One region of the Stenotrophomonas sp. YJH_SMC_37 genome, then DNA from elsewhere that is predicted to be linked to it. Evidence: riboswitches for the same ligand, from Rfam matches in the RefSeq annotation. Region 1 holds a riboswitch; the other holds the start of a gene.
The links. Region 1 has a riboswitch for thiamine pyrophosphate ahead of AC5P8J_RS10850 (TonB-dependent receptor). Riboswitches for the same ligand answer to the same signal wherever they lie in the genome.
Positions count from the first base shown of each region.

Region 2: it holds a riboswitch for thiamine pyrophosphate, as region 1 does, so the genes downstream of both, thiC (phosphomethylpyrimidine synthase ThiC) here and AC5P8J_RS10850 (TonB-dependent receptor) in region 1, are expected to answer to the same signal.

Region 1 is NZ_JCAFTG010000006.1:162,258-177,593, forward strand. It holds gene AC5P8J_RS10845 (phosphotransferase enzyme family protein) at 1-1,024, shown strand, start outside; TPP riboswitch at 1,068-1,163, shown strand; gene AC5P8J_RS10850 (TonB-dependent receptor) at 1,234-3,423, shown strand; gene pnuC (nicotinamide riboside transporter PnuC) at 3,432-4,001, shown strand; gene AC5P8J_RS10860 (TonB C-terminal domain-containing protein) at 4,107-4,532, opposite strand; gene AC5P8J_RS10865 (Dyp-type peroxidase) at 4,617-5,591, opposite strand; gene AC5P8J_RS10870 (VOC family protein) at 5,713-6,081, opposite strand; gene AC5P8J_RS10875 (helix-turn-helix transcriptional regulator) at 6,149-6,916, opposite strand; gene AC5P8J_RS10880 (OmpO family porin) at 7,042-7,617, opposite strand; partial or broken gene AC5P8J_RS10885 (DUF2268 domain-containing putative Zn-dependent protease) at 7,833-8,417, shown strand; gene AC5P8J_RS10890 (hypothetical protein) at 8,692-8,964, shown strand; gene AC5P8J_RS10895 (L,D-transpeptidase) at 9,122-9,814, shown strand; gene arsH (arsenical resistance protein ArsH) at 9,836-10,564, opposite strand; gene AC5P8J_RS10905 (ArsR/SmtB family transcription factor) at 10,582-10,911, shown strand; partial or broken gene arsN2 (arsenic resistance N-acetyltransferase ArsN2) at 10,913-11,332, shown strand; gene AC5P8J_RS10915 (arsenate reductase ArsC) at 11,369-11,872, shown strand; gene arsB (ACR3 family arsenite efflux transporter) at 11,881-12,912, shown strand; gene AC5P8J_RS10925 (hypothetical protein) at 13,394-13,768, shown strand; gene AC5P8J_RS10930 (Ivy family c-type lysozyme inhibitor) at 13,829-14,503, opposite strand; partial or broken gene AC5P8J_RS10935 (YybH family protein) at 14,563-14,850, shown strand; gene AC5P8J_RS10940 (NAD(P)H-dependent glycerol-3-phosphate dehydrogenase) at 14,994-15,336, opposite strand, start outside.
Region 2 is NZ_JCAFTG010000005.1:190,928-206,263, reverse strand. It holds gene AC5P8J_RS09775 (class I SAM-dependent methyltransferase) at 1-333, opposite strand, end outside; gene AC5P8J_RS09770 (2-isopropylmalate synthase) at 344-1,930, opposite strand; gene AC5P8J_RS09765 (threonine dehydratase) at 1,927-3,018, opposite strand; gene AC5P8J_RS09760 (ACT domain-containing protein) at 3,115-3,366, opposite strand; gene ilvG (acetolactate synthase 2 catalytic subunit) at 3,350-5,086, opposite strand; gene ilvC (ketol-acid reductoisomerase) at 5,126-6,100, opposite strand; gene ggt (gamma-glutamyltransferase) at 6,760-8,475, shown strand; gene AC5P8J_RS09740 (BCCT family transporter) at 9,116-10,693, opposite strand; TPP riboswitch at 10,939-11,039, shown strand; gene thiC (phosphomethylpyrimidine synthase ThiC) at 11,122-12,966, shown strand; gene AC5P8J_RS09730 (ion channel) at 13,060-13,731, shown strand; gene AC5P8J_RS09725 (winged helix-turn-helix domain-containing protein) at 13,991-15,336, shown strand, end outside.

The DNA.
Region 1 (15,336 bases):
CTACCCTCAGCTGGACGAGCAGAGCCAACCGCGCTGGCACAGCCCGCGGCCACTGTCGGCCGCCGCCATCGTCAATGGCAGGGACGGCGCGGTGTTCATCAAGCGCCACCACCACAGCGTGCGCAGCGCGGCCTGCCTGGAAGAAGAACACCACTTCATCGCCCATCTCGCCGCCGCCGGCGTGCCGGTAGTACAGGTGCTGCCGGCCACCGATGGCCACACTGCCGTCGAGCATGGCGAATGGACCTTCGAGCTGCATGCGGTTGGCGTCGGTGAGGACCTGTATCGCGACGCGGTGTCGTGGTCGCTGCTGACCGATATCGCGCAGGCCCGTGAAGCCGGACGCGCACTCGCACAGCTGCACCGTGCCGCCGCCAGCTACCACGCGCCCCAGCGCAGCACCCATGTGCTGGTCGCGCGCGACGATCTGATCCGCGCCGACGATCCGATCGCGGCCATCAAGGCAGGGCTGCACGAGCGCCCCGCGCTGGCCCGCTATCTCGCGCGCATTCCGTGGGAAGCGCAGCTGCAGCGTGACGTGCTGCCGTGGCATGCCGGCCTGGCCAAGCGCCTGCGCGACGAGCCGCGGCTGTGGGCCCACAACGACTGGCATGTTTCCAACCTGCTGTGGCGCGATGGGCAGATCAGCACCGTGCTGGATTTCGGCCTGGCCTCGCCCACCAGCGCACTGTTCGACCTCGCCACCGCGATCGAGCGCAACGCGGTGGCGTGGCTGGAGCTGGAGCGCGGCATGGAGGCGGTGCGCATCGATATCGCGCTGGCCCTGCTCGACGGCTACCGCCAGGTACTGCCGCTGTCGGCGGCACGCGTGCACCTGCTGGCCGACCTGCTGCCGATGGTCCATTTCGACTTCGCACTGTCCGAAGTGGAGTACTTCGAAGGTGTCACCGGCTCGACCGCGAATGCCGACGTGGCGTGGCAGCCCTTCATGCTGGGGCACCCGGCGTGGTTCCACAGCGCGCCGGGACAGGCATTGCTGCAGGCCCTGCACGCGGCAGCCTGAAGGGCGCCGGCTCGCAAATCCGTACCATTTGTAGTGAAATGGTCACCTGAAGCGGGGGTGCCTGGATCTGCTAGGCTGAGAGAGTCCCTTGGAACCTGATCCGGTTTGCACCGGCGTAGGGAGCTTTGAGCCGCAGCCACACCCCCGTCATGGGCAGGTGCACCTGCGCGCCGTCGCTTCGTCTCCCTTGTTGTCCGAAGACGAATCGAATGAACCGCTGCCTGCGCCCCACCCTGCTCTCCCTCGCCCTCTGCGCCGCGCTGCCGCTGCACGCCAGCGAGGCCGAGGCGTCCCCCGATGCGGCTGCCACCGGCGCCGAGCGCTCGCCGACCGAACTGGCAGCGGTGCGCGTGCAGGCCGGCAAACCGAAGGCCGATACCTCGCGCGTGAATGCCTTCGGCGGCGGTTCGTGGAAGGACACGCCGGCGTCGGTGAACGTGCTCGAGCGCGACTATCTCGACCGTCGCCAGGTACGTTCGCTGTCCGAGCTTGCCAGCAACGATGCCTCGCTGGGTGATGCGTATGCACCTGTGGGCTACTACCAGAACATCGCCATCCGTGGCTTCGCGCTGGACGCCGCCACCGGCTACCGCTTCAACGGCCTGTCCATCGCCGGCGAACAGCGCCTGGCGCTGGAGAACGTGCAGTCGGTTGAGATCCTCAAGGGTGAAGCCGGCCTGGCCGCAGGCGTGATGGCACCGGGTGGCATCATCAACTACATCGGCAAGCGCCCGGCCGAAGTGCGCACCGCCACGCTCGGCACCGATTCGGAAGGCTCGCGCTACGTCGCCGTCGATGTCGGCCACTGGATCACCCCGCGCTTCGGCCTGCGCCTGAATGCCGCGTGGGATTCCAGCAATTCCTATGTCGAGCACGCCGATGGCCGCCGCAATTTCTACTCGCTGGCGGCCGACTGGCTGATCGGCGAACGCGGCAAGCTGGAGGTGGACGCCAATTACCAGACCAGTTCGCAGCGTTCGGTGTCCGGTTACCAGCTGCTGGGCGCACGCGACCTGCCGCGCGGCGTCGACCGCGAGCACCTGCTCGGCTACCAGCCGTGGCAGCGTCCAGTGGATATCGCCAGCACCAACATCACCGCCCTGCACACCTACGACTTCAACGAGGCCTGGCAGTCGCGCGTCTCGGTCGGCCACAGCCGGTCGGTGATCGATGACAACGTCGCCTTCGCCTACGGTTGCTACTACGCCGTGCAATGCGCCGATGGCAGCGTGCCGGGCAACTACTTCGCGCCCAACGGCGACTACGACGTCTACGACTACCGCAGCCCGGACGATACCCGCCGCAACCAGCAGGCCCGTGCCGAGCTGCGTGGCCGTTTCGAGACCGGCAGCGTCGGCCATGAGCTGACCCTCGGCGCCGACTACTTCCGCCGCACCGTGGACAGGCGCCCGAGCGTCAACGAGTACGTCGGCACCACCAACATCCACGAAGCACCGGTGCCGGTATTCGCGCCGTCGCCGAAGATGCCTGGCCCGTCCGCACGTCGCCTGGACAGCCGCCAGACCGCCTTCTTCGCGCTGGACCGGATGAGCTTCGGTGACGACTGGCAGTGGCTGGCCGGTGGCCGCTTCGTGCGCCTCGATGAGCGCTCCTACGACAAGCGCGGCACCCCGCAGCGCCACAGCCGCCTGTCACGCTTCCTGCCGCAGACCGCGCTGGTGTGGAAGGCCACCGACCAGCTCAACGCCTATGCCAGTTACGTGCGCGGCATTTCGCTTGGCCAGGAAGCGCCGTTCTGGACCAGCAATGCCGACACCTTCCTGCCGTCGGTGCAGTCGCGCCAGCTGGAAGTGGGCGTGAAGTACGTGCCGGTCGAGGCGTTGACCCTGGGTGCGGCCGTGTTCCGCATTTCGCAGCCGTACCAGTACGCCAGGCCGGACAACAGCGACGTGGGCTACACCTTCGTCGAGGAAGGCACCCAGACCCACACCGGCCTGGAGCTGACCGCCAACGGCCAGCTGACCGACGCATTGCAGATCGTGGCCAGTGCCAGCGTGCTGCAGGCGCGTGCGCGCGACACCGGCACGCCGGCTTATGAAGGCCATCAGCTGGTGAATGTGCCGAAGGTGCGGGCCAGCGTGCATGTGGCCTATGCGCTGCCGTTCGTGCAGGGCCTGGATGTCACTGGCGGCTGGCGTTATGCCGGTGCCAACGTCGCACGTGCCGACGGCGGCGTGCGCGCACCGGACTACTCGGTGTTCGACGCTGGTCTGCGCTTCCAGCATCGCCTGCACGAGCGTGCGGTGACCTGGAACCTGTCGGTGGACAACGTGTTCAACCGCTTCTACTGGCGCGATACCGGCAGCAGCGGCGGTGACTACTACCTGTTCCCCGGCGCACCGCGACAGGCCCGCCTGTCGGTGACGTTCGCGCTGTGAGCGGCGTGATGCTCGAGTGGACCGCCGCACTGTGCAGCATCCTTGGCGTCTGGCTGATGGCCCGGCGCCGGCTGGTGGCGTGGCCGGTGGGCCTGCTGTCGGTGACGCTGTACGGGCTGGTATTCGCCGAGGCCAAGCTGTACTCGGACACCCTGCTGCAGGTCGCCTTCGGTGGCTTCCTGGTCTACGGCTGGCTCAACTGGCGGCAGCATGCCGCCGATGAGGGCAGCATCCGCATCGTGCCGCTGGCACGCGGCACGCTGCTGCGTGACCTGGCCATCGGCCTGTGTGGTGGCGTGGCGCTGGGTGCAGCCATGCACAGCTTCACTGATGCCGCCCTGCCGTGGTTGGACGCGCTGCTGACCGGCCTGAGCCTGGTCGGGCAGTGGTGGCAGGCGCGCCGCCACGTGGCCTGCTGGTGGGTGTGGATCGCGGTGGACGTGGTCTACGTGGGCGCGTACCTGTTCAAGTCGCTGCACGTGACCGCCGCGCTGTACGTGTTCTTCCTCGGCCTGGCCGTGTTCGGCCTGCGCGCATGGAGCGCCGCCGCGCGCGAGCCACAGGTGGCAACGCAGTAGAGCCAGGCCATGCGTGGCGGGCTACCGGTAGTCGCCAACCCGGGTTGGCGCGCGCCTGCCGACCAAGGTCGGCATCTACCCACCACATCCACGCATGGCGTGGATCTACTTCGGCTCCAGCACCAGCACCAGCCCCAGCCGCAGCGGCTGGCGCATGTCGGCCGGCGGGGCTGCCTGCAACGGCGCGCCCTGCAGCGTCGCGCGCAGGTCGGCGTCGACCTGGGCATCGCCCAGGCTGTCGAATTCCAGCTTCGAGATGCGGCCATCCGCCGCGATCCACACGCTCACCGGCAGCGGCGTCGGTGCGTCCGGATGTGCCTGCAGCCATTCCAGCACGCGCTGCGCCTGCGGGTCCTGCTCCTGCTGCAGGCGCTGCTGCAGCTGGCCACCGACCGCAGCGGCGTAGGCCATCCAATGCGCAGGGGCGTCCTGCGCGGACACCGCGGCGCTCCCCAGTGCCAGCGCACCGAACACCGCGGCCAGCGGCCGCCACCAGCGGCGTGCGCCGGTTGTGTTCCTTGCCATCGCGATCGCCCGCCCCTGCGCTCTCATCCAACGGCTGATGGTCGGGGCGGTAGATGACAGGCAGATGGCCGTCGCCGCTGCCCGGCGCGATCAATCGCCCAGATCGGCCAGCACTTTGCGCGAGGGCGCGAAGAAGGTCACGCCGGTGGTGGCGGTGGAGAAATCGAGGATGCGGTCATGCAGCGGTGCGGGATTTCCGATGAACATGCGCTCGAGCATCTTCTCGATCACCCACAGGCGGCGCGTGTAGCCGATGAAGTAGGTGCCGTATTCGCCGCGGCCCGGGTTGGCGAACGGCATGTTGTCGCGCAGGATCTCGTGCTCGCCGTCGGCGTCCTCGATGGTGCACAGGGTCTTGTGCGATTTCTGCGCATCGGCCGGTGCATCGTCCAGCTCGATGTTGTCGTGCTTGGTGCGGCCGATGATCGCCTCCTGCGCCTCGGTCTTCTGCGCGCGCCAGGCATCGAGATTGTGCAGGTACTTCTGCACCACCACGTAGCTTCCGCCGGCATGTTCCGGGTCTTCCTCACCCACGATCGTGGCTTCCGGCAGCGACAGCCCTTCCGGGTTGGCGGTGCCGTCGACGAAATCGAGCAGGTCGCGGCCATCGAAATAGCGGAAGCCAGCCACGTCATCGACCGCTTCCACCGCATCCCCGAAGGCCATCAGCAGGTTGCGCTCGAAGGCCACGATCAGGTCCATCGTGCGCGCCCGGATGTGGTACAGCAGGTCGCCCGGCGTGGACACGGCGGTGTGGGTGGCGCCCTTGATCTCGCGGAACGGCTTCAGCTCGCGCGGCGGCGTGGTGCCCACCAGCGGCTGCCACACACGGTGGCCGATGGCCACGTTGCAGGTGAAGGTGCGTTCGATCTCGCGGATGGCGGTGTTCTTGATCAGGTCGTCGGTGCTGGCCAGCACCTCGCGCGCCCTGGCGATCGACGCCTCATCATCCTTCACCTTCAGCACCAGGAACGCCGCCGAATGGGTCAGTGGCGCGGTGATCTGCTGCGGCTCATTGTCGAGCGTGTGGTTGACGGCGGTGATCTGGGCGGGCTGGGTGTTCACGGTATTCCTGCGGGCTTGAGGCGGGCGCGTCGCGTGTGGCGATGTGCGGGCGATCATAGCGGAACCGCCTGACCGTGGACGGAGCGGTTCTCGTTCCGTCCACCGGCAATGGTACGAAGACTCAATCCAGATCGCTCCACACCGCCAGCTCGTAGCCATCCAGGTCGCGGAAGTGGAAGCGGCGGCCGCCGGGGAATGCGAACACCGCCCGCACCACCTCGCCACCGGCAGCGACTACGCGCTGCTGCGCGTCGGACAGGTCCGCGCAATACACGATCACCAGCGGCCCGCCGTGGGCACGCACCGGCACGTCGGCCACGAAGCCGCCCTTCAGGCGGCCATCGTCGAATTCGGTGTAGGCCGGGCCATAGTCGGTGAAGTGCCAACCGAACACCTCGCCGTAGAAGCGTTTGCTGCGGGCAATGTCGGCGACGTTGAATTCGATGTTGTCGATGCGGCGTTCGGCATCGCGGGATGCGGCGTGGCTCATGGCGTGGCTCCGTGTTGGGAGCCCAGCATCGATCAATGCAGCACCGTGGTCTTGAACAAAACGGCCATCATTGGCCCCATTCCAGGCGCAGCTCGCGTGCTGTCATGCTGGCAAGCTCACGTGCCTCGCGGCTGAGATGGGCCTGGTCGGCATAGCCGGCCTCGGCGGCCAGCATCGCCAGGGAGTGCTGCGGCAGCGCGCGGCTGTGGCGCAGAAAACGTTGCAGCCGCAGGATCCGTTCCAGCGTCTTGGCGCCGTAGCCGAACTGCGACTGGCTGAAGCGTCGCAGGCTGCGCGGGCTCAGGCCGACGTGCGCCGCGAGCGTGTCCAGCGTGGCGTGGCCGGCGGCGAGCGCCTGGAACAGGGCATGTGCGCGCTTGGCGGGGGTGTCGAGCGCGACCGCACCCATATGCTGTTGCAGGCAGTGCGCCATTCGCTGCAGGCGCTGTGCAGGCGCGGTGTCGCCGATGGAGGCCGCCGCCTTGTTCGCCCACGCGCCCTTCAGGTCAGCCAGGGGCACGGCCTGGCCGATGATCCCGGCCAGGGGCAGGCCCAGCGCGGCCAGTGCCTGGCCGGGACGGAAACGTGCGCCCAGCACCTGCGCACCGGGTGCCAGCCCCGGGTGCGCGGCCACGCGGTCCGGCCCGACCACGAACAGCACGCCGTCGCGCCAGAGAATGTCCACGCAACCGTCAGGCAGTACGGTGACGTGCCCATCGGCATCGGCAGGAAGCTGGCTCTGCCACAGCTGTCCAAAGTGGCCACGCAGCGGCGCGGGTGCCAGATGCTCCTGGTAGGCCGTGCCAGTGCATGCGAGGGAAGAAGAGTCGCCCATGCCGCATTGTCGCGCTACAGGGCCCATAAAAGTGAAGCCCGGCGCGAGGCCGGGCTTCGGTTGGCGTGTGGGAGAGAGAGAGAGAGTCACACGCCAGCACAACACGCACTAACGACAGGCGTTTGTTACCAGGTGAAGCGCGGGCCCACGAACCACTCGCGGTCGCCAGCCTTGGCCAGCTTCACTTCGCCGCTCAGGCCCCAGTTCTGGTTGAACTTGGCGGTGGCGCCGACACGGCCGTAGAACTCGCCGTCCGGGTTGTAACCGTGCTTCTTGCTGAAATCTTCGTAGCCGGCCATCACGTAGCCTTCCACGTACGGGTTGAACGCGGTGCGCACGCCCACTTCGGTGGAGTAACCGTTGAAGTCCAGGCCGCGCTTCTCGTCGTACTTCTGGTACGCAACACGGGCCACCAGGTCGGTGTTCGGTGCGATGCCGTAGTTGTAGCCGACACCCAGGCGCCACTGGTCGACGTCATTCTTGAACTTGTCGGTTTCCTGGGCGCTGTAGTCGCCAAAGACGTGGAAGTTCGGGTGCACCGCAACGGAACCCTTCACCTTCCAGCCATCGGCGTCGCCGCCCTTGGCATCGGTGTTCACGTAGCCGCCTTCAACGTAGTTGTACGACAGGCCATCGGTTGCCGATGCAGCGAACGGCAGGGCAGCCAGAAGACCCAGGGCAAGCAGCGAATTCTTGTTCATCGGGACACACCTTTAATTATTTTGGTTTCGTCGGCCGCCTCCCGGGAGGGGAAGAGAGAGGAGGCGATCGACAGGTGTGAATTATCCGTTAGGGGGTCTAATCAACCCTGAATATTGAACTGACTGGTATATAAATATGGGCGACGTTCAGGGAACTCCGCATGCCGCACACATCCGCCGCGTCACTGCTGTTGCGGGGACGTGCCCGCCGTAGGGTGCGCGAGCTGCTGCTCATCATCCTTGCGATGATGCTGCAGGCGGCCGAGCGCAGCCAGCCTCCTGCGCGCATCGTGATTCAGACGGACGATGTCACGCGTTTCTTCCATGTGCTGGATGCCAGCGCTGGAAAGCCGAGTGCCGACGATCTGCAGCGCAGCTATCTGGATGCTGGCACAGACGCTCTGCGCAGCTTCACCGACAGCCGTATCGGCTCGATGGAGCGGCTGGCCAGGGCCATCCAGGACACGCCGGCATTGTTTGCGAAAGCGAGAACCTGCGCGACAGCATTGCCATCGATCCGCATGCGCGTCGCCGCTGCCGTCGATCAGCTGGGCACCTTGTTGCCGTCTGCGGCGCTTTCCCCGGTCACCGTACTGGTGGGCCGCGGCAACAGTGGTGGCGTGACCGCCGAAGCAGGCGTGGTCAGTGGACTGCAAGCGCTGTGCGACGCCGACTGGATGCAGGCCGATGTCGGCGACCGTTTCGTGCACCTGATTGCCCATGAGTACGTGCACGTGCAACAGCCAAGTGCACGCGTGGAAGTCGAGCAGCCCACCCTGCTCTATCAGGCGCTGCTGGACGCCAGCCGGTGGCGGCCCGCGTGCGCTGGCATCGAGGCGGTGCCGACGGCACTTCGATGAACTCCGCTTCATGCTGATGAATACGTGCTTCTGAACAGGCACAAGGCAAGCCGGCCGATGCACGTCCGCCCGCGTGATCCTGCTTGTTAAGTTTTGTTGATCGAACGTCTTCACAGCGCTTCCACGTCTTCCAATTCCAGCTGAAAGCACGGGCTAGCGCCGGGAACAAACGCCGCTATATTCCAGCTTCCCCAGACGAAGGAGGGAGTTGGAAATGAAACTGACCAAGCAGCACATCAACGCAGCACGCGCCATCACCGTCGCCATCGTGGCCACCGTAAGCCTCGGCGCTTGCGCCACCTACAAGGACGAGTTCGCAACCATCAACTCGCGCCTCGATCAGCTCGACGTAAAGGTGCAGGGCGCTGCCCAGAGTGCCGAGTCCGCCAACCAGTCGGCGCAGCAGGCCAACCAGCGTCTGGACCAGATCGAAGGCCGCGTACAGCAGCTTGAAAGGGCACCGGCCGGTCGCAAGCCGCGCGGCTGATAGCTCTCTCACCCTTTGAATTGATCCACCTCTGTATCGGGAACCAGTGGCCTTCGCCGGCCACTGGCATCCTTCCACCCAGAATTGCATTGCAAGGAGCCGTCCCATTCGTACCTCCTCCTCCCCTGCACGCCGCGTCTTCCATGCCGCACTGGCGTTGGCACTGGCCGTTGCGTGCAGCGGCGCAGCCAGCGCCAAGGGCAAGGACAAGGAAGCGCCTGAACAACGCATTGCCGCCGTTGACGAACTTCCGCCCGACCAGAGCGTGTCCGAAACAGTGATCGAGCTGGCCGGCTGGGTGGTCGCCAGCAAGGACAACCAGGGCTATCCGTTTGCGGTCATGGACAAGGCGGCGGCGCAGGTTCTGGTCTTCGGCGGTGATGGCAAGCTGCGCGGCGCAGCACCGGCGCTGTTTGGGTCGGCGATCGGCGACCACTCCGCACCGGGCGTCGCCAAGCTCGCACTGAGCGCGATTCCCGGCCACGACCGTACCACGCCTGCCGGCCGCTTCATTGGCGGTTACGGCCCGTCCGACGATGCCGGGCGCGTGCTGTGGGTGGACTACGATTCCGCAGTCTCGATGCACCCGCTGCCGCCGGGCAGCCCGAAGGAAAAGCGCGCCGAGCGGTTGGCATCGCCCTCGCCGGACGACAACCGTGTCACCCACGGTTGCATCAACGTTTCGCCTGCGTTCTACGAGCAGATCGTGCACTCCACGTTTGAGAAGGGCGGTGTGTTCTACATCCTGCCGGACAAGGATTCGATCGCGAAAACCTTCCCGGAGTTCGCACAGAGCCGTGGGAATGCGAAGGAAGAAGACGAGAAGGGCGCGCGGCGCGCGAGCAAATAGAGCGCGTTTGCGTAGCGGAACTCAGGAGGCGGTAGCGCCAGCAGCCTGCGCCAATGCGGCCGCGAGCGCGTCGCCCTTCCTCTCGCTGTAACGGTCTACCAGGTAGTCCGACCGGCCCCGCGTCAGCAGCGTGAACTTCACCAACTCTTCCATCACATCCACCACCCGGTCGTAGTACGGCGAGGGTTTCATCCGCCCGTCGTCATCGAATTCCTGCCAGGCCTTGGCCACCGATGACTGGTTGGGGATGGTCAGCATGCGCATCCAGCGACCGAGCACGCGCAACGTGTTGACGGTGTTGAACGACTGCGAGCCGCCGCTCACCTGCATCACCGCCAGCGTCCTGCCCTGCGTGGGCCGCACGCTGCCATCTTCCAGCGGCAACCAGTCGATCTGGTTCTTGAACACGCCGGTGACCGTGCCATGCCGCTCGGGGCTGACCCAGACCTGGCCTTCCGACCACTGCGACCATTCGCGCAATCGCTGCACTTCAGGGTGGCTCGTGTCCACGCTGTCCAGCATGGGCAGCGCATGTGGATCGAACATGCGGGTTTCGCACCCCAGATGGCGCAGCAATCGCTCGGCTTCGAGCGCCAGCTTGCGGCTGAAGGACTGCGGCCGCAGCGAGCCGTAGAGCAGGAGGATGCGTGGCGGCCCCAGATCTGCCGCGGCGAGTTTGTGATGATTGGGCTGGGGCAATGACGATTCCACCAGATTGGGCAGGTCAGGGCTTGTGACTGGCTTATTCATTCGATTATTCTAGAAATATGGAAACGTTAAATGCAATCACCGCCCTCACCGCGCTCGGTCATGCCACCCGCCTGGCTTCTTTCCGCCTGCTGGTGGAGGCTGGCCCGGCAGGGCGCATGGCGGGCGACATCGCCACGGCCCTGCAGGTGCCCCCAGCCACGCTCAGCTTCCACCTGAAGGAGCTGGTGCAGGCCGGGCTGGTGGAGAGCGAAAGCCAGGGCCGCCATGTCTGCTATCGCGCCAACTTCGATGCGATGAACGGCTTGATCCAGTACCTGACGCACAATTGCTGCGCGGGTTCGCCGGACCAGCAGTGCGCGGCAAGCGAACCGGCCTGCAGGTGCTGAGATGAAGCCAGACCCCGTGATTCGTGCCGGCACACGCGACGACCTGTCCTGCATCCGAGACCTTCTGCAGCGGGCGCAGTTGCCCGTGGCCGATCTGGAAAGCAGCGAGGTCGTGTTTCTCGTCGCAGACCTCGACGGCGTCCCCGTGGGCGCCGTTGGATTGCAGGTTTTCGGCGCCTCGGCGCTGCTCCGCTCCCTGGTGGTGTCTGATGACCGACGCGGCACCGGCCTTGGACGCGCATTGCTGGCAGCGGCCGAAGAGATGGCCCACCGTATGCAGGTCAGGGAACTGGTGCTGCTGACAACATCGGCAGGCTCGTGGTTCGCGCGGCACGGCTATGCCGGATGCGATCGCGCGCAGATAGCGGAGGCGATCCGCAGCTCTGCCGAGTTCACCCGTCTCTGTCCGGGCAGCGCGCTTTGCATGTCCAAGCCACTCACTGACCACGGAAGCCACATGACCCGTAATGTCCTGTTCCTCTGCACCGGCAACAGCGCCCGCAGCATGCTTGCTGAAGCCACCCTGCGCGCCTGGGGCGGCGATCGCTTCAGCGCATTCAGTGCGGGCAGCCAGCCCACTGGCCAGATCAACCCCTTCGCGCTGGCCCAGCTGCAGGCCGAAGGAATGCCCATTGAAGGGCTGCGCAGCAAGTCGTGGGATGAGTTCGTGGATTCACCGCCGATGGACCTGGTGATCACCGTGTGCGATTCAGCCGCAGCGGAGGCCTGCCCGGTGGTGTTCGGTGACTTCATCCGCAGCCACTGGGGCCTGCCCGATCCGGCGGCCGTAGCGGGTAACGATGCCGACAAGACCGCAGCCTTCGCGCTGGCTCATGCCATCGTGAAGGCGCGACTGCGTGCATTGCTCGCCTTGCCTGACTCATTGTGGTCCGACCGCGAAGCGCTGCAGCACGCGCTGGATCAGATTGGACAGTTGCAGCCGACCGACAGCATGCCGTGACTTCCCGCATGAATCTGTTCGAACGCCACCTGACGCTTTGGGTCGGGCTTTGCATTGCGGTCGGCACGCTGCTGGGCCACTTCCTACCCGGTGCTTTTGCCGCGCTGGCATCCGCAGAGATCGCCAAGGTCAACCTGCCGGTTGCGGTACTGATCTGGCTGATGATCATCCCGATGCTGCTGAAGGTCGACTTCACTGCGATGCGCCAGTTGCAGCAGCACTGGAAGGGCATCGGCGTAACGCTGTTCATCAACTGGGCGGTCAAGCCATTCTCGATGGCGCTGCTGGGCTGGCTGTTCCTGCGCCATGCCTTCGCCGACTGGTTGCCCGCAGCACAGATCGACAGCTACATCGCCGGGCTGATCCTGCTGGCGGCCGCGCCCTGCACCGCCATGGTGTTCGTGTGGAGCAACCTGTGCCGTGGCGATGCCAACTTCACCCTGAGCCAGGTGGCGTTGAACGACGCGATCATGGTGGTGGCCTACGCGCCGGTGGTTGCACTGCTGCTGGGCCTGTCGGCGATCACCGTGCCGTGGGATACCCTGCTGCTGTCCGTTGGCCTCTACATCGTGGTGCCGGTGCTGCTGGCTGCGTTGCTGCGGCGCTGGATCCTGATGCATCGTGGCGAGGCGGCGTTGCAGCAGATGCTTCGCAAGCTTGGGCCCGTCTCGCTGTGTGCGCTGCTGCTCACACTGGTGCTGCTGTTCGGCTTCCAGGGCCAGCAGATCGTGAAGCAGCCGCTGGTGATCGCACTGATTGCGGTGCCGATCCTGATCCAGGTCTATTTCACTTCCGGCCTGGCCTACCTGCTCAATCGTCGCCTGGGCGTGGCGCATTGCGTGGCCGGCCCTTCGGCGTTGATTGGTGCCAGCAATTTCTTCGAACTGGCGGTAGCCACCGCGGTGGGGCTGTTCGGCGTGCATTCGGGGGCTGCGCTGGCGACGGTGGTGGGTGTACTGATCGAGGTGCCGGTCATGTTGTCTGTGGTGCGGATCGTGAACCGTACTCAAGCCTGGTACGAGAGACGCGAAGAGCACTGACACACCGGAGTGCGCCGAAGTCGATTTACGTTCTTCGCCCCGCACTGTCGTCATCGGCCTGGTGGGGTACCCGTACGCCACGTCATCAACTTCGACCCATGTCGCATATTCCCCATGCCGCTACGGACGTTGCGGCGCCTGCGTCTGCGACGGCTTAACAGCATGCAAAAATGCCAAAAGCGTCTTTGATCAAGCATTGAATGCAACTGTTCTGATTGGCACCGCGCAGCAGCACGCGTACAGATGACGTGCCATCGAAAAAGGATGGCCGGGCTTCGAAAACCCGTGCGCTTGTTTGACAACGCTTGCCCGCCGGCGTCACCCCTCGTGGCGCCGGCGGGCATTCCGTCTGCCGGTCATGGCGGGCGGAGCGTGGAGGCCTTGTGCCTGCCGGTTTCAACAAGCGCCCGGTTTTCGAACCACGTCTCCGCCCGCCACCTTTGCGTGGCGGCTGCCGTCTGTCCTGCACGGAGCCCTTGCCATCAGCACACCCGAATCCTCCCGGCTGCGCACGCAGTACGTACCCGCCAACGCGGACGCGCCTTCGGAAGCGGCGCACGCGCGCGATCCTCTCGGTTTCATCGCCACGCTCGACCGCATCGGCAAGGGCGCTGCCGCCGACGGCCAGCCCTGGCCCGAACGTCATCAGATGCCTGGCCGCCGCATGGCCTTGGCCGACGCGGATTTCGCATTGACCGGCCTGCGCGTGGCGTTGGAAATGCTGCTGGCTGCCGAGCGCGTGCGCCAGAACGGACCCGACGAGGAGTACGTGGGCGACCGCGTGATGGAGGGCCTGATGATGGCCAGCCTGTCGCTGGCCGCACAGGTCAGCGCACGCATGCGGCCGGAAGGGTAATACGGGGAACAACGCACACTGCAGCGCCGTGCGCGGCCCGGCGCTGCGGAGCGCGCCACATCACTCGCAGAGCGCGCTGTCTTCCTTCAACGCGGCATCCTGCAGTGGTTGGCGCTGTTCGATCTGCTCACGTTGTTCCGCCGTCGGCTCACCCAGCCACCACACACGGCAGCGTGCGGTGAGACGGCCGACCATCTTCGACTGGTCGGGTGAATACAGCATCGCCAACGCGGTACCGGGGCAGTCATGGGCCTGGCAGGCGGTATAGAACCACCACGGCTCGCCCTGCAGCACCACCAGATCGCCAGGACCGCTGGGCCCGCTCAACAGGCGTTCGCGCAGCGATGGAATCTCCTTGTCAGCGGATTCGGCTGCAGCTGTGTTCTTCATCAGGGCGTTGAACGCGGCCAGTACCTTCGGGTCCTCGCGGCCGCAGTCGTCCACGGTATTGCCGCCCACCAGGGTGAAGAAATGCGTCGCCAGCGGGTTGTCCGCGCAGGTGAGTTCGCCGCCGGCACTCGGGTCTTCCGGTTCGCCTTCGTTGTCCCACACCGAGGGGTCCACACCGTCTTCGGCGGGCGGTTCCTTCTCGACCACCGTCGCCGCGGCGGCCGGCGCTTCGGCGGTCGGCGCTGGCGCCACAGCAGGTGCAGTCTCGCCAGTCTTTTCCGGTGCCTGTCCGCAGGCTGCCAGCAGCGCGGCCATCATCGCCATCCCTGTGATTCGCATCTTCATCGCGTGTCCTTGTCTGATCTGCGCTGCGTCCGCCGAATCGACGGCCGCGTGATTCTAATGCGCTGTTCGCCGAAGATGGCTTTGTGCTGCAGAGCAACCAGCTGCCGATGCGCGGCCGCAGCGCGATCGAGGCCGCGTATGCCGGCCGGGGTGGCAGTCCGTTGCGGCTGCGTACGTTGCCGTATTCGATGGAGGGCAGCACGGGCTACATCATTGGTGCGTACAGCTACGGCAGCAACGTGAGGGATACCGGCAAGTTCACGCTCATGCTGAAGCGCGAGGGGGATGGGCCGTGGTTGATTTTATCGGACATGGACAACAGCAACGCGCGGCCGCGCGCGCGGTGATGAATGCCGCCGGGCATGGCCCGGCGCTGCTGGGCGCCAACCAAGGTTGGCCGCTACCAGAAGCGGGATCCGTCCTGGATCTACGCCATGCGTGGATGGGGCGCGCATAAAAAAACCCCGGCGCGTGGCCGGGGTTTTTCGATTCACTTGAACAGCGTGTCCGGGTATTCCGGTTTCTGTTCCCGCGCCAGCAGCGCGCGCAGACCTTCTTCCGGCGTCTGCTCGCCGTGCAGCACGGCACGCACGCGGTCGGAGATCGGCAGGTCGATGCCATGGCGGCGCGCCTGTCGCATCACTTCGTCGGCGGTCTGCACCGACTCGACCACCTGGCCGATTTCGCGCACGGCATCCTGCAGCGTCTGGCCGCGGCCCAGGGCCAGGCCCAGGCGGCGGTTGCGCGACAGGTCGCCGGTGCAGGTCAGCACCAGATCGCCCAGCCCGGCCAGACCCATCAGCGTTTCCGGCTTGGCGCCGATCGCAGCGGCC
Region 2 (15,336 bases), on a different contig from region 1:
TGCCGCGTTGCTGAACACTGCATCGAACTCGCTGTCGAACGACAGTGCGTGGCCGTCCATCACCTGGGCATCGACACCGCGCGCGCGGGCGGCGATCACCAGTTCCGGCGAGGCATCCACGCCGTGGATGCGCGCACCGCTCAGCGCCAGTTCGGTGCTGAGCACACCATCGCCACAGCCCAGGTCGAGGATGCGTTCACCCGCGCGCGGGTCGAGCAGGCGCGAGACCGCGCCGCCGAGCAGAGGCACGAAGCCGGCATCGATCGCATAGTCCTGGGCATTCCACTGCTGGCCAGCGGCGCTGGCCGGGGTGGGGGTGTCGAAGGCGCTCATGGCGGGTTCCTCAGGCGGTGGCGGGGGTGGGAACGTCGGTGCTGCTGTGGGCGGCGGCCTGGCGCTGGCGCAGCAGACGATTGGCAACATCCAGCCAGGCCAGCGCGGAGGCTTCGATGATGTCCTTGCTGGTGCCGGTGCCGTCGTACTCCACGCCCTCGTGGCGCACGCTCAGGTTGGCTTCGCCACGCGCATCCGCGCCGATGCCGACGCTGTGCACGTGGTAGCTGTCCAGCATCAGCTGCACGCCGGTGGCGGCCGACAGCGCGCCGAACAGCGCATCGACCGGGCCGTCGCCCTGTGCGGTTTCGGCCACGCGGTTGCCGTCCGGGTCGGACAGTTCGACCAGCGCGTTGGCGCGGCTGCCCACATCGCTGATGGTCATCGAGGCCAAGCGGTAGCCCTGTGCATTGGAGCCGCCCTGCATCAGCGTCTGCAGGTCGGCATCGGTGACCACGCGCTGCTGCTCGCACAGGCCCTTGAACTGCTCGAATACCAGCTTCAGTTCGTCTTCGTCCAGCCAGAAACCCAGCGCGCGCAGGCGCGCTTCGACGGCGGCGCGACCGCTGTGGCGGCCCAGCACCATCTGCGAATCCTCCCAGCCCACGTCTTCCGGACGCATGATTTCGTAGGTGCCGCGATGGCGCAGCATGCCGTGCTGGTGGATGCCCGATTCGTGGGCAAAGGCATTGGCACCGACGATGGCCTTGTTGCGCTGTACCGGCATGCCGACCAGGCGCTGCAGCAGCTGCGAGGTGCCGACGATGCGCGGGGTGTTGATCGAACTGTCCTGCTCGTAGAAGGCCTGGCGCACCTTCAGCACCATCGCGATCTCTTCCAGCGAGCAGTTGCCGGCGCGCTCGCCGATGCCGTTGATGGTGCACTCGACCTGGCGCGCGCCACCTTCGATGGCGGCCAGCGAGTTGGCCACGGCCAGGCCCAGGTCGTTGTGGCAGTGCGCGCTGAAGATCACATTGGCGGCGTTCGGAACGTCGGCGACGCCGGCGATGACCTGCTGGAACATCGCGCGGATTTCTTCCGGCGTGGTGAAGCCGACGGTGTCGGGCAGGTTGATGGTGGTGGCGCCGGCGGCAATGGCCACGCGCGAGACTTCGATCAGGTAGTCCAGCTCGGTGCGGGTGGCATCCTCGGCCGAGAATTCGACATCGTCGATGTACGAGCGTGCCAGCGATACATGCTTGCGTACCGATTCCAGCACCTGCTCGCGGGTCATCCGCAGCTTGTGCTCGCGGTGCAGCGGGCTGGTCGACAGGAACACGTGCAGGCGCGGGTTGGCCGCGGCTTCCAGTGCACGCGCCGAGGTCTCGATATCGGCCTGCAGGCAGCGCGACAGCACCGCCAGGCTCAGGCTCGGTCGGCGCAGTTCGCGGCCGATCAGTGCCATCGCCTCGCGGTCGGACTGCGAGCTGGCCGGGAAGCCGGTTTCGATGATGTCCACACCCAGTTCGTCCAGCGCACGCGCCATCACCAGCTTCTGCGGCGGGCTCATGCTGCAGCCGGGGGACTGCTCGCCGTCACGCAGGGTGGTGTCGAAGATGCGGATGCGCGGGGTGGTAATTCGTTCGATGGTGGTCACAGGGAAATCTCCTCGACAGCGGGCGTTGCGGCTTGCAGGTGGGAAGGGGAAGAGGTGGGGGAGGACGGCGCGCTGGCCCTGGCGGGCGAGCGGGGTGTTTCGCTGCGCCGTCGCCGCGGTTTGCGCGGCGGGCGCGGCCGGATGTCGGTAAGCAGGCCGGCCAGCACGCCGGCATCGATGTTGCCGCCGGAGACCACTGCGCACTTGCGGCGGCCCGCGACGCGGCGGCCGGCAGCCAGCGCCAGCGCGCCGGCGCCCTCGGCGATGATGTGTTCTTCCAGCGCCAGCCGCACCAGGGTTTCGCGCAGCTCGGCTTCGCGCACGATCACCACGTCGTCCAGCAGCGAGGTGCACAGGCGGCGGGTCAGGAAGCCGGGGATCTTCACTCGCACGCCATCGGCCAGCGAGGCGACGGGGGCGATCTCGCGGGCATCGCCACGGATCGCGCGCGCCATCGAATCAACGCCTTCTACCTGTGCACCAACCACGCGCACGCCCTGTGATTTCAGCGCCAGGGCTACGCCGGAGGCCAGTCCACCGCCGCCGATCGGCACGATCACCACGTCAGGGGCATGCGCGGCCAGTTCGATGCCGACCGTGCCCTGGCCGGCGATCACGTCGGCATCATCGAACGCGGACAGGAAGCGGTAGCCGTGGCGCCGCGCCAGTTCGACCGCGAAGGCGTAGGCCTCGTCGTAGCTGTTGCCGTGCTGGCGCACGGTGGCGCCCCAGTGGGCGACGCCGGCAATCTTGGTGGCGGGTGCACCATGGGGCATCACAGTGATGGCCGGCACATCCAGGCGATAGGCCGCCCACGCAACGCCCTGGGCGTGGTTGCCGGCCGAGGCGCAGATCACCGGCCGGGTATCGCCGCGCTCGCGGCCGGCCAGCAGCGCGTTCAACGCGCCGCGCACCTTGTAGGAACCGGTGCGCTGCAGGTTCTCCAGCTTCAGCCAGGTACCGAAGCGCTCGGCATGGTGCAGCGGAGTGGGCGGCAGGAAGCGGCGCAGTCGGGCCTGCGCCGCCAGTACGTCGGCAACGCTTACGTCGCCGGCATCGCTTTCCTGGCTGGTGTCAGCGGCCGGCATGGGCCACCAGCGCGGTGCGGGCGACCGCCGCATGCGGGCACGGGCGGCGAAGAAGACGCCTCCGTACCGGCACCGTGGTCGCTACGGTACGGGTGTTCATGGCGATACTCCTTCCACGGCGGTGACCTGTACGGACACGCAGTCGTAGATCTTCTCGATCTGCCGGCACAGCGTTTCCGCCGGGCGCTGGCCATCCACGACCAGCTGCAGGTGCCAGCGGCCATCGTCGGCAGCTACCGGCGCGCCGCTGATCGCACGCGGCGCGAAGCCGCGACGTTCGGCCATGCCGATCACGCGCAGCAGCGCGCCTTCGGCCGGGTGCAGCACCAGGTCAAGCCGGTATTGCATTGGGGGTCTCCTGGCGGGCATGGGCGGGATTGCTTTCCAGCATCGTGCTGTTGGCGGTGTTCGGCGGCACCAGCGGCCACACGTTGGCGCGTGCATCGATGGCCACATGCAGCAGGGCCGGGCCCGGCTCGGCCAGCAGCGCGGCCAGGCCGCCTTCCACGTCGTCGCGGTTGTCGATGCGGGTGGCGGCGATGCCGAACACCTGCGCCAATGCCACGAAGTCCGGGTTGTCGGACAGATCGATCTCGCTGTAACGCTCGGCGAAAAACAGTTCCTGCCACTGCCGCACCATGCCCAGCGAACTGTTGTCCAGCAGCACGATCTTCACCGGCAGGCGGCAGCGGGCGATGGTCGCCAGCTCCTGCACGTTCATCATGAAGCTGCCATCGCCGGACACCAGCACCACGGTGCGGTCGGGGCAGGCAAACTGCGCACCCATCGCCGCCGGCAGGCCGAAGCCCATGGTGCCCAGCGCGCCGCTGGTCAGGTGGTTGCGCGGGTGGTTGAAGCGGCAGTGCTGGGCCACCCACATCTGGTGCTGGCCGACATCGCAGGCGATCACCGCATCGGCCGGGGCCAGCTCGCTCAGGCGCTTCAGCAACGCCGGTGCGTAGATGTGCTGGCCCGGTGCGTCGTAGCGTGCGGCGAAGCGATCGCGATGCTGCGCACAGCGCTTGCGCCACGCCTCCTGGTGGGCCTTGGGGGAGGGGAAGGCCGCACGCAGGGCGCGGATGGCGTGACCGACGTTGCCAGGCACGGCGACATCGGCGCTGCGCAGCTTGGAGATCTCGTAGGCGTCCGCATCGATGTGGACCACACGGGCGAACGGGGCGAACTCGGCCAGCTTGCCGGTGGCACGGTCGTCGAAACGCGCCCCCAGCACCAGCAGCAGGTCGCTTTCCTGCACCGCCATGTTGGCCGCGCGAGTGCCGTGCATGCCCAGCATGCCCAGCGACTGCGGATGGCTGGCCGGCAGGGCACCCAGGCCGCGCAGGGTCATCACGGTGGGGATGGCACTGGCCTCGACGAAGTCGCGCAGGTCCTGCACGGCATCGCCCAGCGCGATGCCGCCACCGGCGTAGACCACCGGCTTCTCGGCTGCGGCCAGCGCGGCGATGGCCTCGGCGATGGCGGCCTCGGCCGGCGCCGGCGGCGGTTCGACGCTGCTGGGCACATGCGCCGGCAGATGGCTGGCATCGGCCAACTGCACATCCTTGGGCAGGTCGATCAGCACCGGGCCGGGGCGACCCTCACGGGCAATGCGGAACGCATCGGCCACCACGCGCGGCAGGTCATCGACGCTGCGCACCAGCCAGCTGTGCTTGACGATCGGCATCGTCAGGCCGAACACATCCAGTTCCTGGAAGGCGTCGGTGCCCAGCAGCGGCGTGCCGACCTGGCCGGTGATGCAGACCATCGGTACCGAATCGAGCATCGCATCGGCAATGCCGGTGACCAGGTTCGAGGCGCCCGGGCCGGATGTGGCCACGCAGACGCCGACCTGGTTGCTGGCGCGGGCGAAGCCGTTGGCGGCCAGCGCCGCGCCCTGCTCATGGCGTACCAGGATGTGCTTCAGCGACGAATCCACCAGCGCGTCGTAGAACGGCATGATGGTGCCACCTGGATAGCCGAACAGCGTGCCGACGCCTTCGGCCTCCAGCGCCTGGGTCAGCCAGCGCGCGCCGTTGGGCGGCGCGCTGCGATGTGTCGAAGAGTTCATGGGGGAACCTTGCAAAGCGGGTGGGGGAGGGCCGCGCGTTTACGCGGCCTGTCCTTGCAACCAGACCATCTTGGCGCGCAGTTCCTTGCCCACCTTCTCGATCGGGTGCTCCAGGTCGGCCTGCTTGAACCTGTTGTAGTTCGGCAGGCCCGCTTCGTACTCGGCCACCCAGTTCTTGGTGAAGGTGCCGTCCTGGATGTCCTTCAGTACTTCCTTCATGCGTTCCTTGGTGCCGGCATCGATCACACGCGGGCCGCTGACGTAGTCGCCGTACTGCGCGGTCTCGGAGATGAACTCCAGCATGCGCGAGATGCCACCTTCGTAGAACAGGTCCACGATCAGCTTCAGTTCGTGCAGCACTTCGTAATAGGCGATTTCCGGCTGGTAACCCGCTTCCACCAGGGTCTCGAAGCCCGCCTGCACCAGCGCCGAAGCGCCACCGCACAGCACCGCCTGCTCGCCGAACAGATCAGTTTCGGTCTCTTCCTTGAAGGTGGTCTGGATCAGGTTGGCGCGGGCGCCGCCGAGGCCGGCTGCATAGGCCAGGGCGTACTCAGCCGCCTTGCCGCTCTTGTCCTGGTAAACCGCCCAGATGCACGGCACGCCGCGGCCGATTTCATACTCGCGGCGGACCAGCGCACCAGGGCCCTTGGGCGCGACCAGCACCACGTCCAGGTCCTCGCGCGGCTTGATCATGTCGAAATGAACGTTCAGGCCGTGCGCGAACAACAGCACCGCACCCTGCTTCATGTTCGGTGCCAGCACGTCGTCGTACAGCTTCTTCTGCACCATGTCCGGGGTCAGCACGGCGACCAGGTCGGCGTCCTTCACTGCATCGGCAGGCGCCTTGACGGCGAAGCCATCGGCCTGCGCCTTCACCTCGGTCGGGCCGCCCGGACGCAGGCCTACCACCACGTCGAAGCCGGATTCGCGCAGGTTCAGTGCGTGGGCGCGGCCCTGGCTGCCGTAGCCGATGACGGCGATCTTGGTCTGGGGCAGGTCGTTGGTGCTCATGGGGGAGGTTCCTTGCGGTGGGAAGAAAAAAGAACGGCCGGTCGTCGAGGTGACGTACCGGCCGGTCAGGGAAAAGCGATGGAGGAGGCGCTGCGCATCGCACAGGCACAGCCACCACGAGGCGTGGTGGTGGTCTGGGGCCGGGCTTTGCACTGAGCGTTGGTCATGGTGGTTGCGTCTGAAACCAGGTCCTGAAATGAAAAAACCCGCACCGGGGCGGGTGCGGGTTTTGATGAGTTCCGGTGTGTTTGTTGCTTACACGCTGGCTCGTCCCGCACCTGGTGGCTGGGTAATAAGTACGAGCACAAGAATCGAACGCAGCGAGGCGGCGCCGGTGTCGGCGGCTTCAATGTGGGTTCGCAGGGGCGTGTTGTGATGCAACATGTGATCGAGAGAAACACAGCCGTTTTGGCGGTGTCAACCCTCGCGACGGTTTTTTTATCGGTTTCCAGTGAATCCAGCGCAATCGCTTGCGGCACAAGGATGGTTGCTGCTGAAAGTGTTTCGGTGAACCCGAATTCACTCCTTTCTGGGTGGTTTTTGCGCGGAATCCGTTGAATTCTTCCACCCCAGGATCAACGTCCATGACGTCTGTCCGATACCGCGTGAAGGCCGCAGCGGCGAAGATCGGGGAACCACCCGTCCATCGGAACTCGACCGTGTCCCGACGCCTTGCCCGTTCCCTGCTCGCCGCCGTGCTGGCTGCCGTGCCCGCGCTGTCCTTTGCCGCCGACCGCATTACCGGCCACACCTTCGCCTCCCGTTCGGAGGTGATCGCCCCCCATGCGATGGCCGCCACCTCGCAGCCGCTGGCCACCCAGATCGCGCTGGACGTGATGAAGGGCGGTGGCTCGGCGGTGGATGCCGCCATCGCGGCCAACGCAGCGCTGGGCCTGATGGAGCCCACCGGCAACGGCATCGGCGGCGACCTGTTCGCCATCGTCTGGGACCCGAAGACGCAGAAGCTCTATGGCTACAACGGCTCGGGGCGCTCGCCGAAATCGCTCACCCTGGCCGAGTTCCAGCGCCGTGGCCTGAAGGACATTCCGGCCACCGGCCCGCTGCCGGTGTCGGTGCCCGGCGCGGTCGATGGTTGGTTCGCGCTGCACGAACGCTTCGGCCGCAAGCCAATGGCCGACAACCTGGCGCCGGCCATCCGCTACGCCCGCGAGGGCCACCCGGTGGCCGAAGTGATCGCCTACTACTGGGACCGCTCGGTACCCAAGCTGTCGCAGTACCCGGGCTTCAAGGAGCAGTTCACGATCAACGGCCACGCCCCGCGCAAGGGCGAGATGTGGAAGAACCCGAATCTGGCCAGCACGCTGCAGAAGATCGCCGATGGCGGACGCGACGCCTTCTACAAGGGTGACATCGCCCGCACCATCGGCGACTATTTCAAGGCCAACGGTGGCTACCTGAGCTATCAGGACATGGCCGAGCACCACGGTGAATGGGTCGAGCCGGTCAGCAGCAACTACCGTGGCTACGACGTCTGGGAGCTGCCACCCAACAGCCAGGGCATTGCCGCGCTTCAGATCCTCAACGTGCTGGAAGGCTACGATTTCTCGAAGATCCCGTTCGGCTCACCCGAGCACGTGCACCTGTTCGTCGAAGCGAAGAAGCTGGCCTTCGCCGACCGTGCACGCTTCTACGCCGACATGGCATTCCAGCCGGCGCCGGTGCAGAAGCTGATCTCCAAGGAGTACGCCGCGCAGCGCCGCGCGCTGATCTCGATGGACAAGGCGTTGAAGGAAGTGCAGCCGGGCACGCCGAAGCAGCTGGAGGAGGGCGACACGATCTACATGACCGTGGCCGACGCCGACGGCATGATGGTCTCGCTGATCCAGTCCAACTACCGCGGCATGGGCAGCGGCATGGCGCCGCCGGGGCTGGGCTTCATCCTGCAGGATCGTGGCGAGATGTTCGTGCTGCAGGAGAACCATCCCAACGGCTACGCGCCGGGCAAGCGCCCCTTCCAGACCATCATTCCGGCGTTCATCACCAAGGGCGGCAAGCCGTATGCCAGCTTCGGCGTGATGGGCGGCGCGATGCAGCCGCAGGGCCACGCGCAGATCGTGATGAACCTGGTGGACTTCGGCATGAACCTGCAGGAAGCCGGTGATGCGCCGCGCATCCAGCACGAAGGCTCGACTGAACCGACGGGTCAGGCCACGGCGATGACCGACGGTGGTGAAGTGAATCTGGAAACCGGCTTCCCGTACGAGACGGTGCGCGCGCTGATGCGCAAGGGGCATCGCATCGTGTTCGCCGATGGCCCGTATGGCGGGTACCAAGCGATCATGCGTGATCCCGAGACCGGGGTTTACTACGGTGCTTCGGAGAGCCGCAAGGATGGGCAGGCGGCGGGGTATTGAGGTTTTCCGGCCACCGGGCTGAGCCCCCTCTGCGGTGGTGAGGGTTTCAGTGATGCTTGGTTTGGCCGGGCGGGTGGATTGTCTGGGGGCCGCTGCAAGTACGTCCATGTAAGCTCGGTCGCCGCTTGCTCGTGTGCACTGTCCTGCGCACACGGCAAGACCGGGGTTGGGCATCCGGCCCAACCCGCCCGAGGCATGCCTCGGGCCCATGCGGCTCACGCCCCCAGCCAACCCACCCGCCCGGCCACGGACAGTTTCCTGCGGCCGCCACCGCAGGAAGAGAAAGAAGAAGATCAAGAGCAAAGGCAACAGCAACAGCAACAGCCGCGCGCTGTGGGTTGGGGTCGGACCCGTTTTCCGAAGGAAAACGGATCCGACCCCTTCTTGTTTTCCGATACACCTGATCCACGCATGGCGTGGATCTACTGCCGTCACCGGGAAATTGCCGGAGGCGGGGAGGGGGCCGATGGCGGGACCGTCCACGGCATGGATGCCGTGGCCGAGCCTACAGGGACGTACTTGCGGCGTGTCTCGCCATCGGCCCCCTCCCCGCCAAACCAGCAGAAATCCAGAGCCGCTTTTGAAGTTGTTGTTGCCGTTGCTTGAAAAAAGCGGTGCAGCCGCAGGCTGCAAAACCCCCTCAATCCTGATCGTGCGCGCGCGCTGCCTCCGCCTGGGTTTCCTCCTGCGCCGCCATCTCGCGTGCGATCCACGCATCGATCATGTGCCGCTGGCGCTGCGCCTGCCGCCGCTCACGCGTGTACTCCTGGTCGAGCACGCGGTACAGCGACACCATCACCAGCACCATCAGCAGCGCGAATGGCAACGCCGCAATCGTGATCATGCCCTGCAGTGCATCCAGGCCACCGGCCAGCAGCAACGCCGCTGCGATCAACGCCACGGCGATGCCCCAGGCCAGCTTGCGCTTCAACGGAGGATCGCCTGCTTCGTCAGTGGACATGCTGGCCAGAACCAGTACCGCCGAGTCGGCCGAGGTTACAAAGAAGATCATCAGCAGTACCAGTGCGATGCACGACAGCAGCAGCGGCAGCGGCATGCTGTCGAACAGCGTGAACAGCACCGTCTCGTAGCCATTGCCCAGCGCCTGCACCAGGTCGGCATGGCCGAAGATCTGCGCCCACAGCGCGGTGCCGCCGAACACCGCGAACCAGAAGAAGCCCAGCAGCGTCGGCGCGAGCACTACACCGATCACGAATTCGCGCACGCTGCGGCCGCGCGAGATGCGTGCGATGAACGAGCCCACGAACGGTGCCCACGAGATCCACCAGGCCCAGTAGAAGATTGTCCAGTCCGCCACCCAGGTGCTGCCGGAGAACGGTGACATGCGCAGGCTCATCGTCACCAGCTGGTTGAGGTAGGAGCCCAGCGTGGTGGTGAACGTATCGAAGATGAAGCCGGTCGGCCCCAGCACCAGCAGGATGGCTGCCAGCAGGGCAGCCAACGCCAGGTTGAAATTGGACAGCCACTTCACACCCCGCTCCACGCCACTGGCGGTGGACGCCATATACAGCACGAAGGCGACGGCAATGATGGTCATCTGCACTGGGACGGTAGCCTGCACGCCGAACACGCGCTCGATGCCGGCGGCGATCTGGATGGTGCCGAAGCCCAGCGTCGTCGCGACACCGATCGCGGTGGCGACCACTGCAGCGATGTTGACCACCCGACCGATCCAGCCGCGATGGTGGCGGCCGATGATCGGCTGCAGCATGTCGCTGACCAGGCCACGGCCGTTGCGGTTGAACTGGAACCAGGCCATTGCCAGCCCGATCAGCGCGTAGATGGCCCACGGGTGCAGGCCCCAGTGGAAGAATGCATAGCGCATCGAGGCGCGTGCCGCATCCAGGCTCTGCGGAGCAAGCCCTTCCGGTGGTTTGCTGAAATGCGAAATGGGCTCGGCGGCGCCCCAGAACACCAGGCCGATGCCCATGCCGGCAGCGAACAGCATCGACATCCAGCTGGCCCGCGAGAACTCCGGTTCGGCGTCCTCTCCGCCGATGCGCAGGTTGCCGAAGCGGCCGAAGGCCAGGTACATCAGGAATACCAGGGCCAGGAACACGACCAGCAGGTAGAGCCAGCCGATGCCGCGGATGAGTTCGCCGAGGATGCTCTGCACCACGGTATTGAAGGGACCGGGTGCAACACCGGCGAGCAGCACCAGCAGCAGAACCAGTGCAATGGAAACGCGAAACACCATGAAGGGGCTTCTCCGATCAAGGGATTGAGGGGAGCGAGCAGAGCTTGCTGCGAGGGGCCGGCGACATGCAGCACAGACCGGGCAGGGGCCGCGAAGGCGGCGAGGAAACACCGGCCGCAGCGGCAGGATGCGCGTGCACGTTACTGAATGCGATGTCACGGTTCTGTTAATACAGAAACAGCGGATCCACGCCGTGCGTGGATGGAACAGCCATGGGCCGCAGCACGTTCTATGCTCTAATGCACACCAAGAAGCGGGGGTACCGGGCCATGTGGCCACGGTTGAGACAGTCCCTTGGAACCTGATCCGGCTCATACCGGCGTAGGGAAGCTTTGCAATGCAGCCGTGCCCGGACTCCGCCCAAGGACCGTCCGCGCGGGGTCGCAGTGCGCCGCCGCTTCGTCCCTGACCTTCCTGGACGATGCCCGATGAACGCACAGCTCTCCGCCCTGCAGCAACAGGCCCAGCAACTCTCCGAATCCGTGACCCGGCCCATTCCCGGATCGCGCAAGATACACGTGGCCGGCTCGCGCCCGGATCTGCTGGTGCCGATGCGCGAGATCGCGCTGACCCGCACGCCGACCCTGTTCGGCGGCGAAGAGAATGCGCCGGTCACGGTCTACGACACGTCCGGTCCGTACACCGATCCGGAGGTGCGCATCGATCTGTCGGCCGGTTTGCCGGAACTGCGCCGCAGCTGGGTGGAGGAGCGCGGCGATACCGAACAGCTCGACGGCCTGAGTTCGTCGTTCGGCCGCGACCGCGAGCTTGATCCGAAACTCGACGCCGTGCGTTTCCCTGCGCGCAGCCTGCCGCGCCGTGCACGTGCAGGCGCGAATGTCACCCAGATGCACTACGCGCGCCGCGGCATCATCACGCCGGAAATGGAATTCGTCGCCATCCGCGAGAACCAGCGGCTGGAAGCGATCCGCGATGCCGGCCTGCTGCAGCAGCACCCGGGCGAGTCGTTCGGTGCTTCAATCCAGAAGGTGATCACACCCGAATTCGTGCGCGACGAGATCGCACGCGGCCGCGCGGTGCTGCCCAACAACATCAACCATCCGGAAAGCGAGCCGATGATCATCGGCCGCAACTTCCTGACCAAGATCAACGCCAACATCGGCAACAGTGCCGTGTCCTCCGGCATTGCCGAGGAAGTGGAAAAGCTGGTGTGGGCGATCCGCTGGGGCGGTGACACGGTGATGGACCTGTCCACCGGCAAGCACATCCACGAAACCCGCGAGTGGATCATCCGCAATTCGCCGGTGGCGATCGGTACCGTGCCGATCTACCAGGCGCTGGAGAAGGTTGACGGCCGTGCCGAGGCGCTTACCTGGGAGATCTTCCGCGACACGCTGATCGAGCAGGCCGAGCAGGGCGTGGACTACTTCACCATCCACGCTGGCGTGCTGCTGCGCTACGTGCCACTCACCGCCAAGCGCGTGACCGGCATTGTCAGCCGTGGTGGCTCGATCATGGCCAAGTGGTGCCTGGCGCACCACAAGGAGAATTTCCTCTACACGCATTTCGAAGACATCTGCGAGATCATGAAGGCCTATGACGTGACCTTCTCGCTGGGTGACGGCCTGCGCCCGGGCTGCATCGCCGATGCCAACGACGCCGCGCAGTTCGGTGAGCTGGAAACGCTGGGTGAGCTGACGAAGATCGCCTGGAAGCATGATGTGCAGACCATGATCGAAGGCCCCGGCCATGTGCCGATGCAGCTGATCAAGGAGAACATGGACAAGCAGCTGCGCGAGTGCGGCGAGGCGCCGTTCTATACGCTGGGCCCGCTGACCACCGACATCGCGCCGGGCTACGACCACATCACCAGCGCGATCGGTGCGGCGATGATCGGCTGGTTCGGCACGGCGATGCTCTGCTACGTGACGCCGAAGGAGCACCTTGGCCTGCCCAACCGCCAGGATGTGCGCGACGGCATCATGGCCTATCGCATTGCCGCGCACGCAGCCGACCTGGCCAAGGGGCATCCGGGCGCGCAGGTGCGCGACAACGCGCTGAGCAAGGCGCGTTTCGAGTTCCGCTGGGAAGACCAGTTCCACCTCGGCCTGGATCCGGAGAAGGCCAAGGAGTTCCATGACGAGACGCTGCCGAAGGATGCGCACAAGCTGGCCCACTTCTGCTCGATGTGCGGCCCGCACTTCTGTTCGATGAAGATCACCCAGGATGTGCGTGACTACGCCGAAGCCGGCATGAAGGAGAAGTCGGCGGAGTTCCGCGCGGCCGGTGCCGAGGTCTACCGCCAGGGGTGATGCGGAAGCGGGGGTGCCGGCCAGCGGCCGGCACTACCGCTCATCACGCCGCTCCTGGCTATCCTCCGCCCATCTTCCTGGGGAAAGGACGCCATGCCTGTTGCCATCACCACCCGTTGGCTGGCCATTGCCCGCCGTCATCCTTCGGCCTGGCTGTTGGGCGCCCAGCTGATCGCGGTGCTGCTGTACCCCGCGCTGGATGACACCGCTGCGGGCCGCGCGGCGCTGGGCATGTTCGGCATGGCGGTGCTGGGCCTGGCATTGTGGGTGGTGCAACGCAGCCCGCTGGGCACCTGGCTGGCACTGCTGCTGGCCATTCCCTCGGTGGTGTTCTCGCTGGCCGGTGCACTGCTGGACCGCACTGCGCTGCTGACCACCGCGCAACTGCTGGAGAGCCTGCTGTACTTCTATACGGCCGGTGCGCTCATTGCCTACATGCTCCAGGACCATAAAGTCACCCGCGATGAACTGTTCGCCGCAGGCGCCACATTCACGCTGCTGGCCTGGGCCTTCGCATTTGCTTTTGCCGTGTGCCAACAATGGTATCCGGGCAGTTTCCAGGGCTCCGGCGGCGGTGCACAGCGCACCTGGATGGAACTGCTTTATCTGAGCTTCAGTTTGCTCTCGGGTGTTGGCTTGAGCGACGTAGTACCCCTGCATCCGCAGGCGCGTGCCCTGGTCATGCTGGAGCAGTTTTCAGGCGTGATGTACGTGGCTTTGGTGGTTTCGCGACTGGTCGGATTGACCATGCTGCGGCGCGTGTGAAAATGAACGCCAGATAAAAATTTCGCGCCCCGCAGGGCGCGAATGGTGCAGCAAATTATGTGAATGCGTCGGCGAGAGAGAGCCTGGATGTCGACCACGCGATAGGCGAGGTAACCCGCATAGGCTAGTATTCGCCCGCTTCATTGTTTTTGCGGTATGCGCCGATGCTGTGTGCGGAATCTGGCTTTTTGTTGTCCCCGGTTGGGGGCGGTATTGCTGGTGAAACCTGCCCAGGCCCGTCCCTACTGTATCCCGGAAAATGAACAGCAGCGAAATCCAGCCGCCCGAGGCTGACCGTATCCAGGTTGGCGAATGCGTCGTCACTTTGTCCTCGCGAGAGGTCGAAGTTGAAGGTGCGCGTCGTCCGCGCCGGCTGACGCCGAAAGCGCTGGGTGTGCTGCGCGTTCTGCTGCGGCAGCCCGGCCGCGTGGTCACCCGCGAGGAGCTGTTTGCCGAAGTGTGGCCCGACACGCTGCCCACCAATGACGTGCTGACCCAGGCCGTCACGCAGCTGCGCAAGGCATTCGCCAACGACGACGACAACGGCCAGACCTATATCGAGACCATCGCCAAGAGCGGTTATCGGCTGCTGGTGCCGGTGCAGGTGCTGGAGGCGCCTGAGGCTGCCGTGGACAGCGGCGAGCTGGCCGATCTTCCGTTGCCGCCCGCGGACGCCGGTGGCAGGGCCGCGGTCGGTACGGTGCCGGTGCCGGGGCTTCGCCGGGCGTGGCGACGGGTCCGGCGCCAGGTACTGTTGGCAATCGGCATATTGATGCTTGGCACGGTGATCGTGCTGACGATGCTGCTGTTGCGGCAGCCGCCGGAAGCCAGTTCACCGGTTGATGCGGCCGTGGAGAACGGCGTTCGCGTGATCGGCAGCCCGCAGCGGCCTTACCGGCTGATCACCGCGACCAGTGGTTTTGAGACGTATCCAACACTTTCGCCCGACGGTTCCCAGGTGGCCTACGAAGGGGCCAACGACGACGGGGGGGACGGCGGTGCGATCAAGGTGCAGACCTCGGGCAATGCGCCCGCGCGCCAGTTGCTGACGCCTCCGGCCGGTGCCAACGACCGTTTCCCGAGCTGGTCGCCGGATGGGCGCGAGATCGCGTTTGCACGATTCAGCGCCGGAGGCGGCTGCCAGGTGCTGATCGCCAGTGCCACAGGTGGTGCCGTGCGCCAGGCAACCCGCTGCGACGGCACCGAGCTGCTCAGTTTTGACTGGACCCCGGATGGCCGGGGGCTGGTGTTTGGCAGCATGGTCGGACGCTATGCGCATCGCGGCATCCGCGTGCTGGATCTGGCCAGTGGCCAATGGCGTGAGCTGGATTACCGCGTCGATGCCGATGATTTCGACTATGCGCCGCGCTACTCGCCAGACGGTAAGTGGCTGGTGTTCGTGCGCAATCCGCAGATGGGTGATCTGTGGCGGATGCCCGCCGGCGGCGGTACCCCCGAGCAGCTGACCAATGAAGCGGCCGAGCAGCGAGGCTGGGCCTGGCTGGGGGATGGGCGCACCATCGTGTTCGGCCGTCGCGTGGACAGTGAAGTTCGCCTGTACTACCTCGACGTCGAGCGCCGCACGCTGCGCGACGCTGGCCTGGA